2 regions of the Aromatoleum petrolei genome follow, and region 2 is predicted to be linked to the other one. Evidence: riboswitches for the same ligand, from Rfam matches in the RefSeq annotation. Region 2 holds a riboswitch; the other holds the start of a gene.
The links. A riboswitch is a leader RNA that binds a small molecule or an ion and turns the genes downstream of it on or off. The one in region 2 is predicted to bind S-adenosylhomocysteine.
Positions count from the first base shown of each region.

Region 1: another riboswitch for S-adenosylhomocysteine. It lies ahead of metH (methionine synthase); the one in region 2 lies ahead of ahcY (adenosylhomocysteinase).

Region 1 covers NZ_CP059560.1:2,455,682-2,466,990, forward strand. The annotation lists gene metH (methionine synthase) at 1-2,168, opposite strand, end outside; S-adenosyl-L-homocysteine riboswitch at 2,256-2,326, opposite strand; gene ToN1_RS11235 (pilus assembly protein) at 2,375-5,617, opposite strand; gene ToN1_RS11240 (pilus assembly PilX family protein) at 5,646-6,257, opposite strand; gene ToN1_RS11245 (PilW family protein) at 6,245-7,375, opposite strand; gene ToN1_RS11250 (type IV pilus modification PilV family protein) at 7,372-7,857, opposite strand; gene ToN1_RS11255 (GspH/FimT family pseudopilin) at 7,857-8,372, opposite strand; gene ToN1_RS11260 (type IV pilin protein) at 8,366-8,821, opposite strand; gene ToN1_RS11265 (VOC family protein) at 9,245-9,613, shown strand; gene ToN1_RS11270 (alpha/beta fold hydrolase) at 9,633-10,469, opposite strand; gene bamE (outer membrane protein assembly factor BamE domain-containing protein) at 10,533-11,108, opposite strand; gene ToN1_RS11280 (hypothetical protein) at 11,134-11,309, opposite strand, start outside.
Region 2 covers NZ_CP059560.1:3,244,152-3,255,460, forward strand. The annotation lists gene ToN1_RS14760 (DUF2182 domain-containing protein) at 1-107, opposite strand, end outside; gene ToN1_RS14765 (DUF1326 domain-containing protein) at 137-739, opposite strand; partial or broken gene ToN1_RS25035 (methyl-accepting chemotaxis protein) at 1,203-1,754, shown strand; gene ToN1_RS25040 (CZB domain-containing protein) at 1,863-2,174, shown strand; gene metF (methylenetetrahydrofolate reductase [NAD(P)H]) at 2,224-3,057, opposite strand; gene ahcY (adenosylhomocysteinase) at 3,070-4,482, opposite strand; S-adenosyl-L-homocysteine riboswitch at 4,557-4,621, opposite strand; gene ToN1_RS14785 (DUF2242 domain-containing protein) at 4,676-5,191, opposite strand; gene ToN1_RS14790 (cold-shock protein) at 5,561-5,767, shown strand; gene infA (translation initiation factor IF-1) at 5,908-6,168, shown strand; gene ToN1_RS14800 (cytochrome P460 family protein) at 6,272-6,766, shown strand; gene ToN1_RS24925 (calcium-binding protein) at 6,947-7,864, opposite strand; gene ToN1_RS14810 (response regulator) at 8,035-8,676, opposite strand; gene ToN1_RS14815 (sensor histidine kinase) at 8,684-10,306, opposite strand; gene metK (methionine adenosyltransferase) at 10,562-11,309, opposite strand, start outside.

The sequences.
Region 1 (11,309 bases), 790 kb from region 2:
ACGACCTGTGGCAGGAACATCTTGCCCGCGCCGAATAGGTCACCGACGACGTTCATGCCGGCCATCAGCGGGCCTTCGATCACCGCGAGCGGCGGGCGTCCTGCGGCTTCGAGCTTCGCGCGCACCTCCTCGGTATCCGCGACGACGAAGTCGGTGATGCCTTTCACGAGCGCGTGCGACAGTCGCTCCTCGACCGACCACTCGCGCCACGCGAGGTCCGGCCCGGTGTTCTTCGCCTTGCCTTCCTTCACCGACTGCGCGAACTCCACGAGCGCCTCGCCCGCACCCGGGTGACGGTTCAGCACCACGTCCTCGACCTTCTCGCGCAGCGCGGGCTCGAGGTCGTCGTACACGCCCAGCATGCCGGCGTTGACGATGCCCATCGACAAGCCGGCCTTGATCGCGTGGTAGAGGAAGACCGTGTGGATCGCCTCGCGCACCGGGTCGTTGCCGCGGAAGCTGAAGGACACGTTCGACACGCCGCCCGAGGTCTTCGCGTAGGGCAGGTTGTGCTTGATCCAAGCGACGGCGTTGATGAAATCGACGGCGTAGTTGTCGTGCTCCTCGATGCCGGTCGCGATCGCGAAGATGTTCGGGTCGAAGATGATGTCTTCGGGCGGATAACCGATGCCGACGAGGAGATCGTAGGCGCGCTTGCAGATCTCGGTCTTCCGCGCATAGGTGTCGGCCTGGCCCTTCTCGTCGAAGGCCATCACGATCACCGCGGCGCCGTAGCGGCGGCACAGGCGCGCTTGGCGCAGGAACTCGGCTTCGCCTTCCTTCATCGAGATCGAGTTGACGACACCCTTGCCCTGGATGCACTTCAGGCCCGCCTCCATCACGCTCCACTTCGACGAGTCGAGCATGATCGGCACGCGCGAGATGTCCGGCTCGGACGCGATGAGCTTGAGGAAGCGCTCCATCGCGGCGAGCGAATCGAGCATCGCCTCGTCCATGTTGATGTCGATGACCTGGGCGCCGTTCTCGACCTGCTGGCGCGCCACCGCGAGCGCGTCGTCGAAGCGGCCTTCGAGGATCATGCGCGCGAAAGCCTTCGAGCCGGTGACGTTGGTGCGCTCGCCGACGTTCACGAAGAGGCTGTCGGCGCCGACGTTGAAGGGTTCCAGACCCGACAGGCGCAGCTTCTTCTCGACTTCCGGCACCGCGCGCGGTGCCACGTCCGCGACGGCCTGCGCGATTGCCGCGATATGCGCCGGCGTCGTGCCGCAGCAGCCGCCGACGATGTTCACGAGGCCGGCTTCGGCCCATTCGCGGATCGCGCTCGCCAGCGCTTCGGGCGTCTCGTCGTAGCCGGTCGGCGAAAGCGGATTCGGCAGGCCGGCATTCGGGTGCGCGGAGACGTGCGTATCGCAGACGTGCGACAGCTCCTCGACATACTGGCGCAGTTCCTTCGCGCCGAGCGCGCAGTTGAGGCCGAAGGAGATCGGCCGTGCGTGCGCGAGCGAGTTCCAGAAGGCTTCGGCGGTCTGGCCCGAGAGCGTGCGGCCGGAGGCGTCGGTGATCGTGCCGGAGATCATCACCGGCACGCGGCGCGAGGTCTCGTCGAAGAGCTTCTCGACCGCGAATACCGCGGCTTTGGCGTTCAGCGTGTCGAAGATCGTCTCAATCAGCAGCAGGTCGGCCCCACCTTCGAGGAGGCCGCGCGCCGAGTCGTAGTAGTCATCGACCAGCGCATCGAAGCTGATGTTGCGGAAGCCCGGATCATTGACGTCGGGCGAGATCGACAGCGTGCGCGAGGTCGGCCCGAGCACGCCCGCGCAGTAGCGCGGCTTCGCCGGATCCTTCGCCGTGTATTCGTCGCACAGCTCGCGCACGAGGCGCGCGCCCGCGACGTTGATCTCGTAGGCGAGATCCGCGAGGCCATATTCGGCCTGCGACACGCGCGTACCGTTGAAGGTGTTGGTCTCGATGATGTCCGCGCCGGCGTCGAGGTAGGCGCGGTGGATGCCGGCGACGACGTCGGCACGCGTCAGCACCAGCAGGTCGTTGTTGCCCTTGAGATCCTTCGGGTGCGCCTTGAAGCGCTCGCCGCGGTAGTCCGATTCGCCCAGCTTGTGCTGCTGGATCATCGTCCCCATCGCGCCGTCGAGGATCAGGATGCGGCGGGCGAGAAGGTCGCGGAGTTCTTGGCTGCGGTCGGCTTGCATGGTCTACCTCGGTCTGGCGAATTCACAGGCACCGGGCGAAAGCCGCAGGAGCGCACAAAAGCAAACGGCGCGGCAAACCCCGGTGGTGGTTTGCGAGCGCCGTTGTTCGGTTGCCGAGCCTGGCCCGCTAGTATCGGGTCGCAGCGCTCCTCGGCAAGCGAGTGATTCTATGGAAAATTTCCGCCGGTGCCAAGCCGGCGGAGGGACTACATCAGCTCGCGCCAGTACACCCGGCGCCACTTCGTCGGCGGGCTCCCGCCCATCTCCGGGATCGTCGGATTCTTGACGGTACGGTCCGACATGCGGATCAGCGCGCGCTTGCCGGACGAGGTGTCGACGATCACCGGCCGGCTGCCCAACGCATTGCCGAGATACCATCCGCTTTCAAAGGTGCTCGTGCCGGTCGTCGAGCGTCGCACTGCGCCGCCGGTGTCGGCATCCACGGCAAAGAACCAGCTCGACCCGCCCGGATCGCAGATTGCGGTGGTCGGAACATTCACCGTGAACACCAGCACGCCGGTCGTGGTGACCGCCGGGTGGGTGTTGATGCGTCCATTCGCGATCGGAAGGTCGAAATACCAACCCTTGTTGGCCACTTGCAGCGTGTTCGTCGTCAGCGTGAAGGTGCTGGTCGACGAACTCGCGACGCGCTGGCAGACGAAGTCGCCGTTTCCGCCATTGCCCGGACAACTGGTGCCGTTGCTGCCGCGGATATCGGGCAGCGTCGGCGTGGCGAGCGTCGTGTCGTCGATGATGCCGTACATCGACTGGGTCTGCGTCGCATGGGCGTTAACCGGCGTATTGCCCGGGACGTCGCTGTTGCCGAGGTACAGGCCGGTGCCGACATAGACGTAGAACTTGTCGCCGGTGCCGCGCACCTGGCGCACGACCGGCGCGGAACTCACCGGCTGGGCCGCGCCGCTGCCGTCGGCGAGTGCGGCGATCTTCGTTGCCGACCAGTTCGCGAGGTCGAAGCGCCAGACATTGCCGAGCAGGTCGCCACCGTAGGCGAAGCGCGTCACCTCGTCGGGCGCGGCATTGCTCAGGCGGGCAAGGTGGGTCAGGCCTGCGGGCGTCGACGGCGAGCCGGCGGGGGTGGTGATATGGCGCAGTACCGTGCCGTCTCGCGGATCGAGCGCCCACACGTGCCCCAGACCGTCGCCACCGTCGCTCGTGCCGTTGTTGTAGCCGGACGTCACGAGCACGACCCAGCCATCGTTGGGCGTGCGCACGATCAGCGGCGTGCCGAAGCTGAAGCCGCTGTCGGCCGCCGGGACCTTCTCCCACAGCGCCTTGGCTGCGGCGGCTGTCTCGCTCGCCGCCGTGCCGTCGGTGATGTCCAGTGCGTAGTAGCCCGATCCGCCCTTGCCCAGGCCGCCGACGAGGATCTTGCGCCGGAATCCGGACACGTCGACGTCGGCGACCGCGGGCGTGGCATCGATGAAGTACTCATGCGCATAGGTCGGCTCGGCGAGCTTCCACAGACGCGAATGCAGCATTTTCGGCACGTAGGCCCACAGCTCGCTGCCACCGACAGCGCCCGCGCCGCCGTCGAAGGCGTGCAGCATGCCGTCGTTGGCGCCCTGATAGACGACGGTCGAGCTGCCGTAGCTGACGATCACCGGCTCGGCGTTGATGATGTCGCCGAGCAGGTGCTGGCGACGCCGATAGATGGAGCCCTCGCCGGAACGGTCGCCGCGCAGGTAGTCGATGACGCCGGTCGTGAGGCCGATTGCATCGTCACGGAAGTTCGCCCCCGTGAACGCGCTGCCGCTGCTGCCGGTCCAGGAGACGATCCTGCGGCTCGACTGCGGGCTCGCGAGCGCGTCGAGCCGTGCCTGCGCCGACCACAGGCGCGGCGTGATCGGCAGGCCGCTTGCGAGATCCACCGAGAAGGCCTCGAGGTCGCCGGTCCAGTAGCCCGAGGTGAAGCTCGACGCATAGCTGATGCTGTTGGCGGTCAGCTGCGTGCTGGTCACGGCGACCGCGGCGGCCGCGCTATCCTTGTCGAGCGCGTCGTTGAGCGCACCGACGAAGGCCCGCGTCAGCGACTCCTCGTTCTCTGCGGAGAGGAACAGCCCGCCGCCCTGGCGCGCCGTCTCCTGCATCAGCGGATCGTCCTGCGCCTGGCGGTCGGCAAAGCCCACCGTGTAGGTGCGCAGGTTGTTCAACGATGCCTGGCCGCCCGGCGCGGAGAGATCGGGCCGCAGGTCGGTCTCGAAGAGCGCCTGCGCAACGTCGTCGAGGTAGTCGCTGCCCGCGCTCTCGTAGCTGTGTGCGCCGCCGAGGTGCCCGGTGTGGTTCGTCGCCGTACCGCCGTTCTTCTGGTCATAGGCCCTGGCGCCGCTGGTCGTGCAGCCGCCGCTGTCGCCGTCGTAGTCGCACAGGGACTCGTTGTTCGACAGGGCCTGGTCCTGCTGCGGACGTCCGTCGGTCATCAGCACGGCAATCGAGCGCTGGCACCAGTACTGAACCGGGCAGGACAGGCCGGTGCAGCCCGTCGGCAACGTGCCGCTCAACCTGTGCGGGGCCGACGTGCCCTGCTTGAAGAGCTGCGCGATGCTCACGGTCGTCGGCGTCGTTGCGCCCGGATGTATCGTCAGGTTGCCCGTGTAGCCGAGCGTGAAGTAGTGGCCGATGTCGGCGAGCGTTTCCGAAAGCGGCGTGCTGCCGGTGGCCGCGAGGCCGTCGATGCTGGACTTGAGATTGGTGAGGTGTGAGGCGTCGAGGTTCGCGAGTCCGCGCACCAGGAGCCCGCCGTCGCCCCCGTTGTAGGTCGTGAGACCGACGCGCGCCTTCACGGCAGTCGTGGTGGTCTGCAGCGGGATGGTGTCGAGTGCGGTCTTGGTGGCCTTCTTGGCGACTTCCAGGCGCGTCCGCGTTTGCGGCTTGCGCTCCCCCCAGCCCGTGAGCGTGCCGGTGCGGAAGTACCAGTTGAGATAGCGGCCGGAATACTCGGCCGGCAGGTAGCTCGCGCCCAGCGCGGTCCGGCAGTTGGTGCCGCAGCTCTCCGTCGCGAGCAGGCGGACATTCGTGTAGACGGCCTCATCGACAAAGCACACCTGCCCTGACGCCGTGCCGACATCGCATCCGCTCGTGCAATCGGTGCTCGATCCGCCCGAACCGACCCGGTTCGCGAGCTGAGCCTTGGGCACACCGTTGACGACACGCAGATACACCTCGTTGCTGGTCTGCACCGCCTGACTGGAGGCAGTGCACGCGCCCCCCAGGTAGGACGCCCCGGTCGCCGCATACGGCGACTCGGGCACGATGTTGCTCATCGAACCCGAATTGTCGACCATGAACATGAAATTCGCCGGCGCGTTGTTGCTCACCGCCATCGGGATGTTCGCGAGGTCGGTCTCGGCCGCGGCAGCCGGCGCAAACGCGGCGAGATGGATGAGGCCGGCCAGCAGGATCAGGCAGCGTCGGACGATCGGGTTGCGCACGGTCTTGCTCCGGGGAAAAAGCGGATGGTCAGGCCGCGGGGCCGCTGTACATCACTTCGTAGAAACTGACGGTGCCGCGCGGCCCGCGGGCCCGCACCAGGACCCTGAAGAACACGCCGAGATCACCGGGGCTGGTGGCCGACGCGCTGAGCGGATCGATCGCGCAGCGTGCCTTGATGCTGTTCACGTCGCTGGCGTCCGGCACCGATTCGCACTGGCGCTCGATGACGTACTGGATGCGGTAGCCCCCGGTTTCGGCGGCGCAATCGACCACCATGCCGCGCTCGTCGGTGCAGGGCACGGCATTGGCGTCCCACACCGCCGCGGATGCCACGGCCGCCGCGGTTCTGAAGTCGGGCGAGGCGGTCTGGCGGGTGCCGTAATAATAGGCCTTGCCGGCGTAGGTCCCCTGCACCAACTCTTCCCACGCACGATCGACGGCGACGTCGGACGCGTGCATCGTGGCCTGGCGGAACGCGAGATTGCCCGCGACCAGGGTGCCGGTGTCCGTCGAGCGGATCACCGAGGCCGCAGCGAGGCTCATGAGCGCGAGCACGACCAGGGCGATGATCAGCACCGCTCCCGACGCACGCGCGGCGGCAGGGCCCCGGGGAGAGCAGCGCACCGTCAGCGGTTCCATGCCGAATTCCTCACCGGGACGACTGTCTCATGCACGCGGTAGCGATAGTTCTGCCAGCTCTTGCCCGGCGGCAGGCTGAGGGCGGACAGATCCAGCGTCTGGGAGCCGTCGAAGACGACCGGTGCCGAGGAGGTCACCTGCGTGCCATCGACTTCCGCGCTCTGCGCGACGATCGCGACGCGCACCGCCTTCACGCGCGCCATCTCGCCCGCCGCGATCGCCGACGCCCGTTTCCACTGGACGATCGCGTCACTGCCGGCATTGGAGATGCCGTACTGCGCCTTCAGCATCACGATGCCCGCGGCGAGCGCGCTGTCGCGGTAGGACGGCGTGCCGGTACACGACGGCGTGATGCCGGCGTCGTGCCGCAGCAGCGAATTGCACTGCACCCGATAGCGCGTGTAGGTGAAGGTCGGCATCTTCATCAGCACCGAGCCCGGGCCGTAGGGCTCCGTGATCGAGAACGCCGTGTTGGCATTGGGGGGGTTGTACACCGATTCGCCGGAGCCGAAATTCACGTTGCAGCCGGTGGCACCGTCGGTACAGTTGCCGGTGATGTCGGTCACCTGGATCAGCGTGCAGGGGTAGCCCGAGGTGTTGGGCGGCGGCTGCGCGACCAGCACGAGGTCGCCCACCGCGAGGCGGCCACCGGGCTCGCTCACCTTGAGCACCGACGAACTGGTGGGCAATTCCTTGGTGACCGCGACGTTCAGGTTGATCGTGGCGGCCGGCGGCGTGAGGATCAGGTCTATCGTGTCGGAGCCCGTGCCGCCGTCGGTGATGCGCACTGGCGGCCAGGCTTCCCCGATCGGGGTGCCATCGTTGGTCGTCGCGGGCACCTTGGTGGCATCGTAGGCATTCAGCCGCGGGCACATCGTCGCCACCGAACCGCTGAAGACCGCCGCGCCGGCCATGCGCGCATCGCGCTCCACCATCGCGAGCCCCAACTGGGCACTTTCGGCAGCGCTCGCACCGGCGCCGGTAATACGGAACTGCTTGCCGATGGCCGCGACCGAGGACGTGATCGCGATCGCGATGATCAGGCCGACCACGATGCCGACCATCATCTCGACGAGCGAAATGCCCGCCTGTGCGCGACCGGTTGCGTGCTGCGTCATGACTGCCACTGGAAGCGGTTGGTGATGTCGAGGCGGTGATCGTCGCGAATGACCGCGGCACCGTCGTTCATCTTGTAGCGCCCGCGCCATTCGAGCGTGATTGTGAGGAAGCCCGTACCGACGCCGACCGGGCGGGCGATCGTGATTTTCGCGTCGTCGAACGCCGCACACGCTTCGCGCATCCAAGCGGCAGCCGGATGGGAGTCCGGGATGCCGTCGCTGCACGCGCGGCGCGCAAGCAGGAAGTCGGCCGAGGGATCGGGAACGGCCGTGGTCGCGTCCTGCAGGGCGACCTGGCTGACGAGCTTGTTGATCAGGAAGCTCGCGTTCGCGCGCTCGTTCGCATCGACGCTCAGCTGCACTGCACGTGCCTGCATCTCGATCATCCCGAGCGCGCCGAGCGAAAACACGACAATCGCAATCAGCCCCTCGATCAGGCTGAAACCGCGTTGCCGCATCGGACCGGACAGCACCGCAGACATCAGCACCTCCTCCGATCGTTGGCGTCCGTGACGGCGGGATCGCACATGCGCACCTGACCGCCGCCGTGGACCTCGACACGCCAGCTGTTCACGCCGGGAACACGGGTGCTCAGGTCGATCCGCTCGAGCCGGGCGGAGGAGGTGTCCACGAGCCCGCTCGCCAGAAAGACGACGGCGGTCTGCGAGGCGTTCGTCGTCATCGTCACGCCCGCAGCCGCGGCGCCCGTGGACGTCTGGATGCTGCGGGCGGGGCTCAGCGTCGCGACGGACCAGTTGCCACGCCCGTCGTCGAGCGTGAAACGCACGGCCTGGTTGCGGCGCAGGGCCTCGGAGCGCGCGAGCTGCAACCCGGACATGAGCCCCTCTGCCGAAACCCGCACGCGGAAGCGCACGAAGGTGGATTCGAAGCTCGGGGCCGCGAGCGATGCCAGAACAGCCAGAACGCCGACCGCGACAAGCGCCTCGACGAGGGTGAAACCTTTCTGCCGCGACGTCCGCCGGACACCGTTCAGCACGCATCCCCCGCGCGCGCAATCCAGCAATTGCGCGGCAAGCCGCTCGCGCCGGGGAAGGCGGTGGTCTGGCGCAGATTGTCGTGATCGATCGTGAAGGTGAAGCCGGCCATGTTGCGCGAGGCCTTGCCGTTCGCCGTCGCGAGGAAGGTCTGGTTGCTGCCGCCACCGTTGTTGCAGGTGAAATCGAAGGCGTCCGAGGCGGGCACCGCAACGCCACAGCCCGTCGCCGTCGAGCCGAAGTTGCGGTTGTCCTGATAGAACTGCTCGAGGCGCACGCGCAGGGTCGACAGCTCGTTCGTCGCCTCGGTGATCCGGCTGCGCTGCACATACTGCGTGTAGGACGGAACCGCGATCGCCGCGAGGATCGCGACGATCGCGACGGCGACCATAAGCTCGATCAGCGTGAAGCCAGCCCCGGCGCGCCGGATGCTGAGTAGGTCGTAAGTCATACGCGGATGTCCAGCCGGGATAGCTGCGGATGCACCGGGCGGCACGGACCCGGGTGAAATTCCCCGCGCATGCCCGAACGGATTCGGAACGAATGATACCGGAGGGCGCCGCCCCCTGAAACCAATTGTAACAGTGTGAAAGTTCGGAGAAAAGCGCAGCCCCCGGGGACTACGGCATACGCATTCCGGGTAGATCGCACCGCCTTCGCCGTGATGCCGCGCGGAGGCCAACCGCGCTCATCCTGCACGTCTGGCGTTTCGCCCGGCGCGTGCTAGCGTGAAGGATGAACGGCCGCCCCTTCCCCGCGGCCGGGACCGTCCCGCCGCGTCGGAGGCGCGGCGGCCCTCCTCCTCCGGGGTCCCCCCTTGCCGGACGCAGAAACCGGCCCGTGCCGACGGATTCCGCTTCGATGGCAGATCATCATGACCAACCCCGCTTCCGGATTGAAATGCGTGAAGGTTGTCGCGCTCGCGGTACGCGACGTCGCACGTGCGAACAGGTTTTATGGCGAAACGCTGGGGCTCGCACCCGCCAGCGAAGGCGGCCGGCAGGTCGGTTTCGAGCTCGGCGGCGCCGTGCTGATGCTCAAGGACGACTGGTATGGCACGCCGACCGCGGAGCCGAACCCGCGCATCACGCTGGAATGCGCCGACGCACGCGCACTCGAGGCGAGCCTGCGCCGACTCGACGTGAAGATCCCGGATGCGGTCGAACTCTACGACGGCAGCCACTACGTCGGCGCCTTCCTCGACAGCGAAGGCAACAAGCTGTGGTTCTGCTCGCCCGCCTAGTTTGCCGGCTGCCGCGCGCTCAGTCCGCTGCGTCGATGAAGTCGAGCACGTCGCGGGCGAAGCGCTCGCGCTGCCACAGGTGCGGCGCGTGGTCGACGTCGTCGTAGATCTGCAGCAGCGCGTTGGGGATGTTGTCGCGCACGTAGTGGGCGGTGCGGGTATGGTAGAAGTTGCTCGCGCCGGCATAGACCAGCAGTGCGGGAACGTCGATCTTCTCCAGCACGTCGCGATAGTCGGCGGCGGCGAGACTGGACCAGCAGTCGATCAGCGGCTGCGGAGCCATCTCGCGCAGGCGCTGGCGCGCGAGGGCCATGCCGTCGCCGTTCTCGAGGTACTTGCGCCGGGCGCGCTCGTTGAGGCTCTGGCCGACCAGGCGCAGCACGCCCTCGGCGAAGTCCTCCTGCAGCGAACGCACGAAGGCGGCGTTGCGAGCGGCGTCGAAGTCGGTGTAGATGCCCCAGCGCCAATCCGCATCGGTGAGGATGCGCGGTGACTGATCGATGATCACGATCTTGCGCAGGCGGCTGCAGCCGAAGTCGCGGATGTATTGCCACAGCGTCAGCGCGCCCATCGAATGGCCGACCACGACTGCGTCGCGCAGGTTCCAGTGCTCGAGCATCTGCTCGAGGTCGCGCGCCATGCGTGCGGCGCTTACCGGAGTATCGGTTTGCGGGGCGTGGCCGCCGTGGCCGCGCGCGTCCCAGCGAAACACGCGGTGGTGCGCGGCGAAGGCGTCGATGAAGGGATTCCAGTCGCGATGGCTTGCGGTCCAGCCGTGCAGCAGCACCAGCGGCGGTCCCTCGCCGTCGATCTTCACATGAATGTGTTCGCCGTCGTCGGCCCGGAAATGGATCATCACGCCACCTTCTGTCAATATATTGTGACAGTATACCGGCAGAACCCGCGGCGCCCGGCGCGGTCAGCGGACGGACGCGAGGTGGCGCAGACGCAGGGGATGGGGCGGAAATGGTGGGAGCGCGGGGAATCCGCTGCGCCCGCCCATCTCGGGGCCGTCGTGCGGAAAGAGGTAGGTCCGGCTCGTGCGCACGACTCTGCCGTCGATGAAGTGCACATTGAAATAGGTGGCGATGCCCGGACCGTCGTTCTCGATGTTCCAGTCCCACACCTCTTCCCCGCTCAGGTGGAAAATCTCGACGGAGCGGTGGGCGCCGAGCAGGCGCGACACCTGTTCGCGCGTCATGCCGGGCTCGACGCGGGCAAGGTTCTCGAAGGACAGCGCGTTTTCCTGCCGCAGCACGGTGCCGGCCGCGTCCACCGTGATCATCAGCGTGGCATGGCCGTAGGGCTGCGTCGAGTACTCCAGCGTGCGTGTGCCGTCCTCGTTGTGCCAGCGCCGCGCGGGCTCGCCATGCACGGCGATGGCCTCGGCCTCGCTCGCCAGCGGACGGAGGCCGCCCGTCAGCGCACAGCCGGCAGCCAGCGCCGCAATCGCAAGCAGCGTCGCGACACGTGATCCGAAACGGCGGACTTTCACCTGCGCTGCGTCCCCGCTCACACCCTTACGGCCGCGGTTCGACGAAGCGGCTCGTGCGTGCAACACGCCCATCGTCATTGAAATGCACCAGGAAAAACACCGCATCGCCCGATACCTCCTTGCCGACGCGCCAGCCCCACACCGTTTCCTTCGCGAGTTCGAAGCGCTCGCGCGTGCCGGGCGCGCCGAGGATGCGCCGCA
Region 2 (11,309 bases):
TCCCACAGCCACAGGGCCGCCCACGCGGCGAGCACAAGCGCTCCCAGCGCGACGGTGAAGGTGTCGCGCCGGGAGATCGCGCGCAGCGGAGCTTGCGCCGCGGCCATGGACTCGGAAAATCGGGCGGTTACGGGGGTCAGGCCTGGAAGCAGAAGGCGCCTTGCACCGAGTTGTGGCCGCTCAGCTCGACCTTGATGCCGAGCGGTTCCGACTGCGCGCGGTAGAGCGGGGCGCGGCCGATATAGGCAGGCGAGCCGGGAATCGTCGAGAAGATCGTGTCGCTCATCACCGTCGGGCGCTCGCCGGGTCCGCGTGCGCATTCGAGGTCGGCGGCGACGACATTGCCGATGCGCAGTCGCCCCGAGCCTTCCTTGACGTCGAACTCGATCCCGACGCGTTCCACCCCGACCACCTCGCCGACCAGTTGTGCGAGATCCGCGACCGGCCCGCCGAGTTTGCCGGTGAATACCGAGAGCAGCGCCTCTTCCTGCGCCGGGCTCGCACGTTCATCGACGAAGGCGAGGGCGCGCCAGTTGCCCTTCAGGACGTTGCCGGGGATGTGCGCCAGCATGCCGAAGGTGAGGCCCGACACGTCGGTGCCGCCGACCTCGCCCTTGTCAATGTGCCAGGCGAGCGTGCCATCGCAGGTGCCGCCGTCGGGGTCGTCACCGATCCAGCACGGGCAGATCGCCTTGCAGGTGCACACCTCCAGCAGTCGTCCTTCGATCCGGTAGGCCATGATGTTCTCCTTGTAGTCGGGTTGGCCAGGGGGCGGTCGTGTGCAGGCGGCCGTAGCGACCGGGGGGCGGTCGGCGGAGGATGCGGATGCCGCCCTGTCGGGGTGGGTGAGATTGCGTCTCACTCTACATATATAGTCGTACTCGGAGCCTCGTCAACGATCGTCGAGCCCCTCTGTCCTGGGCGCCTTGGCGTGTGCTTCGCCAAATGCGCATAAGAGGGTCCGATTAGACTAAATGGCATAGTTTTTCTGCCGATAACCTGGTTGAAAGGATTTTTCCGGAGCCGGATCGGCTTCGGGTTGCGGCTGGATGAAGTCAAGGGGGAAGCACATGGGATGGTTTGGCAGAGGGGCGGAGCTCGTGTCCCTGAGGCAGGAGCTCGCTGCGAGCAAGGAGGCGCTGGAACGCGAGCGGGGGCGATCCGCCGCGCTGGAGGAAGAGCTCGCGCGGCAACGCGGCGAGATGGAGGCCGGTGCGCAGCGCACGGGAACGCTCGACGCGCTGTTCGGCAATCTGAAGAGCTACGGCGAATCGCTGGTCTCGGTGCAGGGTACGTTCAGCCAGCTCGCCGAGGGGTTGAAGCAGCAGCATGATGTCGCCCTGCGCTCGACGCAATCCGCGAGCGACAGCGCAGCGGCCATCGAGCGCATCTCGACAAGCCTCGACGGCCTGGCGGAGGAGACCCGCGGTACGGTCGATTCCGTGCATCAACTCAACCAGCGCGCCGGCCAGATCGACGGGATCGTGCGCCTGATCCGCGAGATCGCCGATCAAACCAATCTGCTCGCGTTGAACGCGGCCATCGAGGCCGCCCGCGCGGGCGAGCAGGGCCGCGGCTTCGCGGTGGTGGCTGACGAGGTCCGCAAGCTCGCCGAGCGTACTGCGGCGGCCACGAACGAGATCTCCGAGCTGGTCGGCGCGATCCAGGGCGAGACCGGACAGACGCAGGCGATGATCCAGACGCTCGCCGGAAAGGCGTCCGAAGCCGCCGAAGACGGGCGCAGCGCGCGCGGCAGCATGACCGAGCTGTTCGGGCTGTCGCGCGAGATGGGAGACATGATGGAAGGGGCGGCGGTGCGCAGCTTCGTCGAGCTTGCGAAACTCGACCACCTGATCTTCAAGATGGAGGTGTACAAGGCCGCGTCAGGCAATTCCGCGAAGCGTCCCGACGAGTTTTCCAGCCATCACAAGTGCCGGCTCGGCCTGTGGTATTACGAGGGGCCGGGCAAGCGCTTTGCGTCCCTGCCCGGCTATCGCAGGCTGGAAGCGCCGCACGCGCGCGTGCATGAGAGCGGTCGGCGCGGTCTCGAGCGCCTGCTGGCAGGCGACAGCCAGTCGGGGCTGCAGGACATCGCGGCGATGGAGGCCGCGAGCATGGAAGTGCTGGACTGCCTGCAGGACATTGCGAACGGGGTGGGCACGCTCTCGCGCTGAGGCGTGGACGAACAAGGGCACCCCCGCCCGAGTGGGGGTGCCCTTCGTATCAGACGAGCTTGAGGCGCTCGCAGATCGTCGTTGTGAGGCTGGCTTGGTTCATGCTATAGAAGTGCAGCCCCGGGGCGCCGTTCGCCAGCAGGCGTTGGCACAGCGCGGTCACCACGTCGAGCCCGAAGGCGCGGATGGATTCCGTGTCGTCACCGTAGGACTCGAACTTCCGCCGCATCCAGCGCGGGATCTCGGCGCCGCAGGCGTCGGAGAAGCGCGCGAGCTTGTAGAAGCTCACGATCGGCATGATGCCGGGCACGATGGGCGTGTCCAGGCCCATCGCCCGCACCGCATCGACATAGTGCAGGTAGGCTTCGGTGTTGTAGAAGTACTGCGTGATCGCCGAGTCTGCGCCGGCCTCGACCTTGCGCTTGAAGGCCTGCAGGTCGTCCTGCGGGCTCCTCGCCTGCGGGTGCCATTCCGGGTAGGCCGCGACCTCGATGCGGAAGCGGTCGCCCGTTTCGGCGCGGATGAACTCCACCAGCTCGTTGGCGTAGCGGAACTCGCCGGGGTCGCCGACGCCGGAAGGCAGGTCGCCGCGCAAGGCGACGATGCGGCGGATGCCGGCGGCGGTGTAGTCGGCGAGGATTTCGCGGATGCCGGCGCGGGTCGAGCCGATGCACGACAGGTGTGGCGCGGCCTCGAAGCCCTGCGCGGCGATTTCCTTGACCGTCGCGAAGGTGCGCTCGCGCGTCGAACCGCCGGCGCCGTAGGTCACGGAGAAGAAGGCGGGCTTCAGGCGCGCGAGCTTGTCGCGCGTGGCGCGCAGCTTCTCGTCGCCTTCGGGCGTCTGCGGCGGGAAGAACTCGATCGAGACTTCAGGTTTCGTCATGGCGCGCTCCGATCAGTAGCGGTAGTGGTCGGCCTTGTACGGCCCCTGCTTGGGTACGCCGATATAGGCGGCCTGCGCGTCGGTGAGCTCCGTGAGCTGCGCGTTGAGCTTCTTCAGCTGCAGGCGTGCGACCTTCTCGTCGAGGTGCTTGGGAAGCGTATAGACACCGACCGGGTAGTCCGCGGTGCGCGTGAAGAGCTCGATCTGCGCGATCGTCTGGTTCGCGAAGGATGAGCTCATTACGTAGGACGGATGGCCGGTGGCGCAGCCGAGGTTCACGAGGCGGCCCTTGGCGAGCAGGATGATCCGCTTGCCGTCCGGGAAGATGATGTGGTCGACCTGCGGCTTGATCTCCTCCCACTGGTATTGCTCGATCGACGCGACGTCGATCTCGTTGTCGAAGTGGCCGATGTTGCACACGATGGCCTGGCCCTTCATCTTCGCCATGTGGTCGTGCGTGATCACATGGTAGTTGCCGGTGGCGGTCACGAAGATGTCTGCGTGCTCGGCGGCGTATTCCATCGTCACGACGCGGTAGCCTTCCATCGCCGCCTGCAGCGCGCAGATCGGATCGATCTCGGTGACCCACACCTGCGCCGAGAGCGCGCGCAGCGCCTGCGCCGAACCCTTGCCGACGTCGCCGTAGCCGCACACGACCGCGATCTTGCCCGCGACCATCACGTCGGTTGCGCGCTTGATGCCGTCGACCAGCGACTCGCGGCAGCCGTACAGGTTGTCGAACTTGGACTTGGTGACCGAGTCATTGACGTTGATCGCCGGGAACCTCAGCTCGCCGCGCTCGTGCATCTGGTACAGGCGATGCACGCCGGTCGTGGTCTCTTCCGTGACGCCCTTCACCTGCGCGAGGCGGGTCGAGTACCACGTCGGATCCTGCGCGAGCTTGGCGCGGATCGCCGCGAAGAGGATGGTCTCTTCCTCGGAGCCCGGCTTCGCCAGCGCCGCGATGTCCTTCTCGGCACGGGCCCCGAGGTGCAGCAGCAGCGTCGCGTCGCCGCCGTCGTCGAGGATCATGTTGGAATAACCGCCATCGGCCCACTCGAAGATGCGGTGCGTGTAATCCCAGTAGTCGGCGAGCGACTCGCCCTTCACCGCGAAGACGGGGATGCCTTCGGCGGCGATCGCGGCGGCGGCGTGGTCCTGCGTCGAGAAGATGTTGCACGAGGCCCAGCGCACATCGGCGCCGAGCGCGGTCAGCGTCTCGATCAGCACCGCGGTCTGGATCGTCATGTGCAGCGAGCCGGTGATGCGCGCGCCCTTGAGCGGCTGCGCGGCGGCAAATTCCTCGCGGATCGCCATCAGGCCTGGCATCTCGGTTTCCGCGATGCGGATTTCCTTGCGGCCCCAGTCGGCGAGTTTGAGGTCGGCGACGACGTAATCGGTGAAGGTATCAGCCACAGTGTTCATGTGAACTCCTGAACGTGTGGCCGGGAAGGGGTGCTGCGGGTGAACTCACCTCGTCACCCCGTGCCCGGCACGGGTTAAGGTGAGCGCAGTTCCGGAAAGCCGAGCCTGGGACGAAAGTCTCGCAGCGCTCCTCGGCAAGGGCAGATTATAGCGTAGCTGTTCCCGGATACCGCAAGGCGCTGGCGGTCGGCGGTCAGGTGCCCTGCAGCGAGTCGATCAGGCCGAAGAGGCGCTTGTAGAAGTCAGGATCGGAAATCGTTTCTTCGCCGACCTTGACCAGCGCCTCCTTGTCGGCGGTCCACGGCAGCGAGATCGACCCGATGCCCGCGACGCCGACGCCGGCGCTGGTCGCGGCGGACTTCAGCTCGTAGCGGGTCTGCAGCGCGTTGGCGTAGATCGCGGTGCCTACGTTGCTCGGCAGGCACACCAGGGTGATGTGGAGCGTCATGCCGTAGTCGGTCTTCGGCAGGAAGAACTTCTCACCACGGATGCGCGTCGTGTTCGATGCATCGACCTGGTAGCCCTGGCTCAGCAGGGCGCGTTTGCCGACTTCGCAGGCGGCGTCGGGGTCGCGCGTGCTCCACGTGACGAAGGGCGATTCGGCGGCGAAGGTTTCGCTGCGATAGGCGGGAGGCGGCGCCGATGCACAGCCGGCGAGCAGCAGCCCGGACAACGACAGCATTTGGGCGCGACGCGCGAGATGCAGCATGGGGTGAATCCGCAATGGAGGTGCAAAAGCAGATATTAGAACATCGCGGCGCCTTGCGGTTCGGTGCGCCCGATGGTCGGGTTCGGCGCCCACGCCTGTCAATGCCCATGGCCGGTGCGGGTTCGAGGCCTGCGGAGCGGTGGCCGAATCCGGCGCCTTTGCGGGTGTCGTGAAATGTAACAAACAATATTTAGTTTGCAGGGCGGAGCAAATCAGTCCATAGTGCGCGGCAGCGATCTTCAAGTAGCATAGTTGTTGTCTGGTCCGGTTTCTGCTGTTTCTGCGGTATGCCTTTCCTCTTCACCCTGCCGTCTTGACCTTCGCCCTCACTCTATGGGCAAGTCCCTTAATTTTCAGGAAATACAAGACATGGCAAACGGTACTGTGAAGTGGTTCAATGACTCCAAGGGCTTCGGTTTCATCACCCCGGAAAACGGCGGTGACGATCTGTTCGCTCATTTCTCGGCGATTCAGGGTTCGGGTTTCAAGACCCTCGCCGAAGGTCAGCGCGTCACGTTCGACGTGACGACCGGTCCCAAGGGCCAGCAGGCGTCGAACATCCGCGCGGCTGACTAAGCCCGCGCCGGCGCGGCCGCAGCGCCGCGCCTCCGGTCCCTGGCGGGGCCGGTAACCGGAATCAGTTCCGGTACGCATCCCCGAAAGGCCTGGCACAAGCCCGGCCTTTTCTTTTTTCTGCTTCCCGAGGAGAAACTGTCATCGCCAAGGAAGAACTGATCGAAATGGGTGGCGTGGTGACCGAGGTCCTGCCCGATGCCCGATTCCGTGTGACGCTGGACAATGGTCACGACCTCGTAGCCTATTCGGCCGGCAAGATGCGCAAGCACCACATCCGCATCCTGTGCGGTGACAAGGTTTCCCTGGAACTGTCGCCCTACGACCTGAGCAAGGGTCGCATCACCTTCCGCCACATCGAAGGCCGCGGTCCGGTGAGTCCGCAGCAGCGGCGCCGCCGTTGATTTTTCTTTCGTAATTCCGGGAACATTTCCCCCGCGTCGGCTGTTTGGTCTGGACGTGACTCGCGCAACCGGCGAGCGCGACCACCGACACGGAGGATGTTCCATGAGTAGACGATTCCCATTGCTGGCCGGTGCGCTGCTATGCGCAGCGGCCTCCGCTTCCTCGACCGATCCCGCCCCCAACGGCATTCAGTTGCCGGAAGGCTACCGCCAGTGGCAGGTGCTTTCGGTTCATCAGCGTTCCGACAACAACACGCTGCGCGCGGTACTCGGCAACGAGGCGGCCGCGAAGGCGGCGCGTGAGGGGCGGACCAATCCGTGGCCCGACGGCGCGATCCTCGGCAAGCTGGTGTGGAAGGCGGTCAAGCATGACCGCTGGGACACGGCGCTCGCGCCGGGCGACTTCGTCCACGCCGAGTTCATGGTCAAGGACAGCGTCAAGTATGCCGCGACGGGCGGCTGGGGTTTCGCGCGTTGGCTCGGCAAGGCGCAGAAGCCTTACGGCGCCGACGCGAACTTCGTGCAGGAATGCTTCGGCTGCCACCAGCCGGTGAAGGATCGGGACTTCGTGTTCACGCATCCGGCGGAGTTGCCGTAGCAAGATCGACGCCGCCCGACCGGGCAATGCGGGTCGGGCGGTGTCCGGCAGTCGGCGAGGTTCCCGAGAGTTGTGCGGAGCCGGGTGTGCGATTTCTGTGCGACGTGCCCGGAGCTGCGTTCTGTCCGGGCCCGTCTATCGGTCACCGGCTGATCAGGCTGCGCTGGCGGTTGCGGAGGATCAAGCGAAGAGGACGTAGTCGCCGGCGACCAGGTCCGAGATCGACATGTCCGTTCCCATGATGGTGATTGAGCCGCCGTCGAAGCTGATGACCGTCTGGCCGTCAAGTGCCGTGTCGGACGTCAGGAAATTACCCCAATAGTTCACGTCGCCGGCATTGTTGCTCAAGCCATTCAGCTGCAGCTTGTCGTTTCCGTCCATCCAGTCGAACACGACGTCGTAGTCGTCGCCGTCGATCGTCGCCTGCGAGCTCGTCTCGTAGTACGAGTAGCTGTTGTCGCCTTCGAAGCTGAAAGTGCTCGTCACCGGTTTCTTTAGGGTTCCGCCATTGACAGTGATGTCGACGGCATAAGTATTTCCTGCGTCGAGATCGCCGCCGTATGTTCCGTCCATGAGTGCGCGCCATGCGTCTAGCTGCGTGTCATAGTTGGACCATGCCTTGTAGTCCGCGGTCAGGCTGGGTGCGTCGCCGTCACGGAAATAAACGGTGGTCTTCTCGGTAACATTCGTCACGGTGAAATTGAAGACGAAGGTGTCATCCCCGGAGCCGCCCGTGAGCATGTCGTTGTCTGCACCGCCGATGAGGGTGTCGTCGCCCTTGCCGCCGTTGAGCGTGTCATCGCCGGCTCCGCCGTCGAGCGTGTCGTCGCCATTCTCGACGATGTCCACGGTTTTTTCGGTCTTACCCACGGCTTCGGTGTACGTATAGGTGCCACCGAGGGTGTCATTCCCCTCTCCGCCGTTGAGGGTGTCGCTGTCGTTGCCGCCGAACAGCTGATCGTTCCCTGCATCTCCGTTGAGGATGTCTTCGCCATTGGCGCCGACCAGGAGGTCGCTGCCTTCCCCGCCGCTCAGGGTGTCGTCGCCACTGCCGGAAATGTAGACGTTATTTTGGTCGTCGCCGACGTAGGTGCTCATTTTGTATCTTCCCTCTCGATCCGAAAGGCCACTTCCCGCGTAGTGGCGCTGAATTTGCTACTGGTTGTAACAATGCTATTCGGTTCGATGAGGGGCGGACAGTTAGTGGTGTCACTCGGGGCGCATTACATTCGTCATGTGGATGAGCATCGCCGTGACGAATCGCACGGTCATCGCATCGGATGGCGCAGCGCCAGCGCGTACAGCTGCAGCCGGTTTGATGCGCCGGTCTTCGAGTAGATCGTCGACAGGGCGTTGCGCAGCGTATTTTCGCCGATGCCCAGATGCTCGGCGATGCGCTTGTTGGGGGCGCCGTTGTGTTCCAGCGCGACGGCGACGATCTGCTTCTCGCGCGGCGTGAGCGTTGCGAAGGGGTCGGCGGCCGTGCGGGCCTGGCGACGCAGGCTGTCGACGAGTTCGCCGGTGCGGGCGCGGTCGAGCCACAGCTCGCCGGCATGCACGCGATCGATGGCACGGATGATCATTGCCGGTTGTTCGCTCTTGCTCAGCACCCCGCGTGCGCCGGCACGCACTGCCTCCTGGCGTGCGTTGTCATCGCGCAGCCCGGTCAGGACGAGAAAGCGGATTGCATCGTCAGTAAATTCGGAAATCAGTTCGATGCCGCTCGCGCCGTCGAGGTCCAGGTCGATAAGCGCGACATCGGGGTGTGCATCGTGAAGCAGCCGCCGCGCGCCAGCGAGGTCGTGTGCGGCGCCGACGGGCGACATGCGCGGCATTTCGGTGGCGATGAGGCGTTCGAAACCCCAGGTGATGCTGGGGTGGTCGTCGATGATGGCTACGCGGATCGTCACGGCGGCCTCACAGGGGTATCTGGACGTGAACGGTGGTGTTGGGGGCGGTGCCTTGGTCCACCCGGGCGTCGCCGCCGAGTTCGCGTGCGCGGTTCCGGATCGATTTTGGCACGAAGTCGGCGTTGCCCGACGGCGGACGTTCGTTGGTCAGTGCGAGACGCAAGATGCCGTCGTCGCCCCGCAGCGAAAGCCGCGCCCAGCGTGACGCGGTGTGGCGGCGGATGTTGCTCAGTCCCTCGCTGATGAGGCCGACGAGGTCAACGGCGAGTCGGTCGTTGACTTTGAATCCCGGCGGGCAGTCGCAGGTGAGATCGATGCTGAAGTGGTCGCGGTATTCCTTCATGAGCCGGGTGATCGAGTCCCGCAGGATGTCGTCGCCTGCACCTTCCGCACGGCGCCCGTCGAGCATTCCGCGCAGCTCGTCGGCGCTCTGATGGGCGAGTTCTTGCAGGGCGCGCAGTTCGTCTGCAAGGGGCAGCGGGCAATCCGGGCGCCGCAACGCGGCTTCGAGGCCCAGCTGGAGTCCGAGATATGGCTGAATTGCCCGGTCGTGAAGGTCGTGAGCCATGCGGCGCCGTTCGCGCTCGGCGGCGAGCGAGGCCAGTCGGTCGAGGAGGTCCACCTTTTCGACGATATGGGCGAGGTGCATGCCGGCTTCGGCGAGGAATGTCAGCTCGGCCTCGTCGAAGGGCGGGAGCGCGTCGTCGCAGAGGAATATCCGCCCTTTGGACCACCCGGCGCGGCTCATCGGAACCGATGCAAAAGCCCGTGTTTCGAGGAGATCGCCAAGCCCTTGGCACTGCGGCAGCACCGTCTCGGCCGAAGCGCCCAGGCACAGAGATGCGCGGGGGGCATGCACGACGAGCGCTTCCTGTGGCAAGGTCAGGAGCGGGGCGGCCGCACCGGCCGGTAGCGTCTCGGTTGCAGGGCAATCCGCGGTAGCGCGGGCGAGTAGGCTCTCGCCGGAATCTGTGTGCTGCAGCACAATCAGGCATTCGCGCACGCCGTAGGCGGTCTGCAGCTGTTCGGCGGCGTTGAGCAGGGTGCGGTCTGCGCCGAAGCGGGGGTTTGCCACGGTATCGATGCGAGCGAGCAGCGACAGTCGCCTGCGTGCCCGGAACTGCACACCCCCCTCGCGCGCGATTATGTAGCCCAGGATCAGGAGCGTGAGCGGCCGGATCATGGCGCGGTTGAACTCGAACAGGATGCCGCCCGGCGAGGCTGGCAGCCCGATCGCGAGGAATCCGGCGGTGGTGACCCAGGTCATCGTCCAGCCCGCCGAATAGCCGTCCCGGAACGCATGGGACATGATCGGCAGTAGCAGGAAGAAGAACAGCACGCTGCTCGTGCCGCCGGTCATCGCGGTGAGGGCGAGGCACCATGCCAGGTCAGCCCAAGCGGTGTGTGCGAGCGGGGGCCTTCCCCGCAGCTCGCGTGCGAGCAGCCAGGCGGCGAAGGCCAGATAGCCGAGGAGCAGCGGCGTGATCGCGGAGGGCGCGATCGAGAAGTCCGGCGGGTCGAGCTCGAGTGCGAGCAGGCCGCTTGCTGCCATCAGCAGGCGGCAGAGCGGCTCGGGGGCGGTGCGGGAGAGGTTCGGGCGCAGCAACCCGAAAAGATGCGTGGGTCCCAACGGACGCTCCAAGGACTTTGTTATCCGATGCATTGATCGGACGTCCGGGCGCGGCTTGGTGCCGTCTGCTTGTCCGTGACGCCGGTTTCTCTCCTCGGGGGCTGCCGCGGGTGCAGGAATGCAGGAATGCGGGGCCGGGGCGAGGATAAACCGAAATTTGCTCGCGCGCGTCGGCGTACCGGAGATCCGGTAGCGACTGCGTCACGGAGTCGCTGAAAAACCGGGACGGCCTCGCGGCCGTCCCCATGCGCGGGCTTACAGTCCGGCGTCGGTGCGCAGCGCGGCCGCCTTGTCGGTGTTCTCCCACGAGAACTCGGGCTCGTCGCGGCCGAAGTGGCCGTAGGCGGCCGTCTTGCCGTAGATCGGGCGCAGCAGCTTGAGATCCTGGATGATCGCCTTCGGACGCAGGTCGAAGTGGCGCTGCACCAGTTCGACGATCTTCTCGTCGGCAATCTTGCCGGTGCCGAAGGTCTCGACCATCATCGAAACGGGCTTCGCGACGCCGATCGCGTAGGCGACCTGCACTTCGCAGCGCTCGGCGAGGCCGGCCGCGACGATGTTCTTCGCGACCCAGCGGCCGGCGTAGGCCGCCGAGCGGTCGACCTTGGACGGATCCTTGCCCGAGAACGCACCGCCGCCGTGGTGGGCGGCGCCGCCGTAGGTGTCGACGATGATCTTGCGCCCGGTGAGGCCGCAGTCGCCGTGCGGTCCGCCGATGACGAAGCGGCCGGTCGGGTTGATCAGGTAGCGCACCTCTCCCTGCATCAGCTCCTTGGGCAGCACCGGCTTGATGATCTCCTCGATGACGGCTTCGGTGATCTGCGCGTGCGACACTTCCGGGCTGTGCTGCGTGGACACGACCACGGTGTCGATCGCGACCGGCTTGCCATCGACGTATTTCACCGTCAGCTGGCTCTTCGCGTCCGGGCGCAGCCAGGGCAGGCGGCCGTCCTTGCGCAGCTCTGCCTGGCGCTGCATGATGCGGTGCGCATAGTAGATGGGC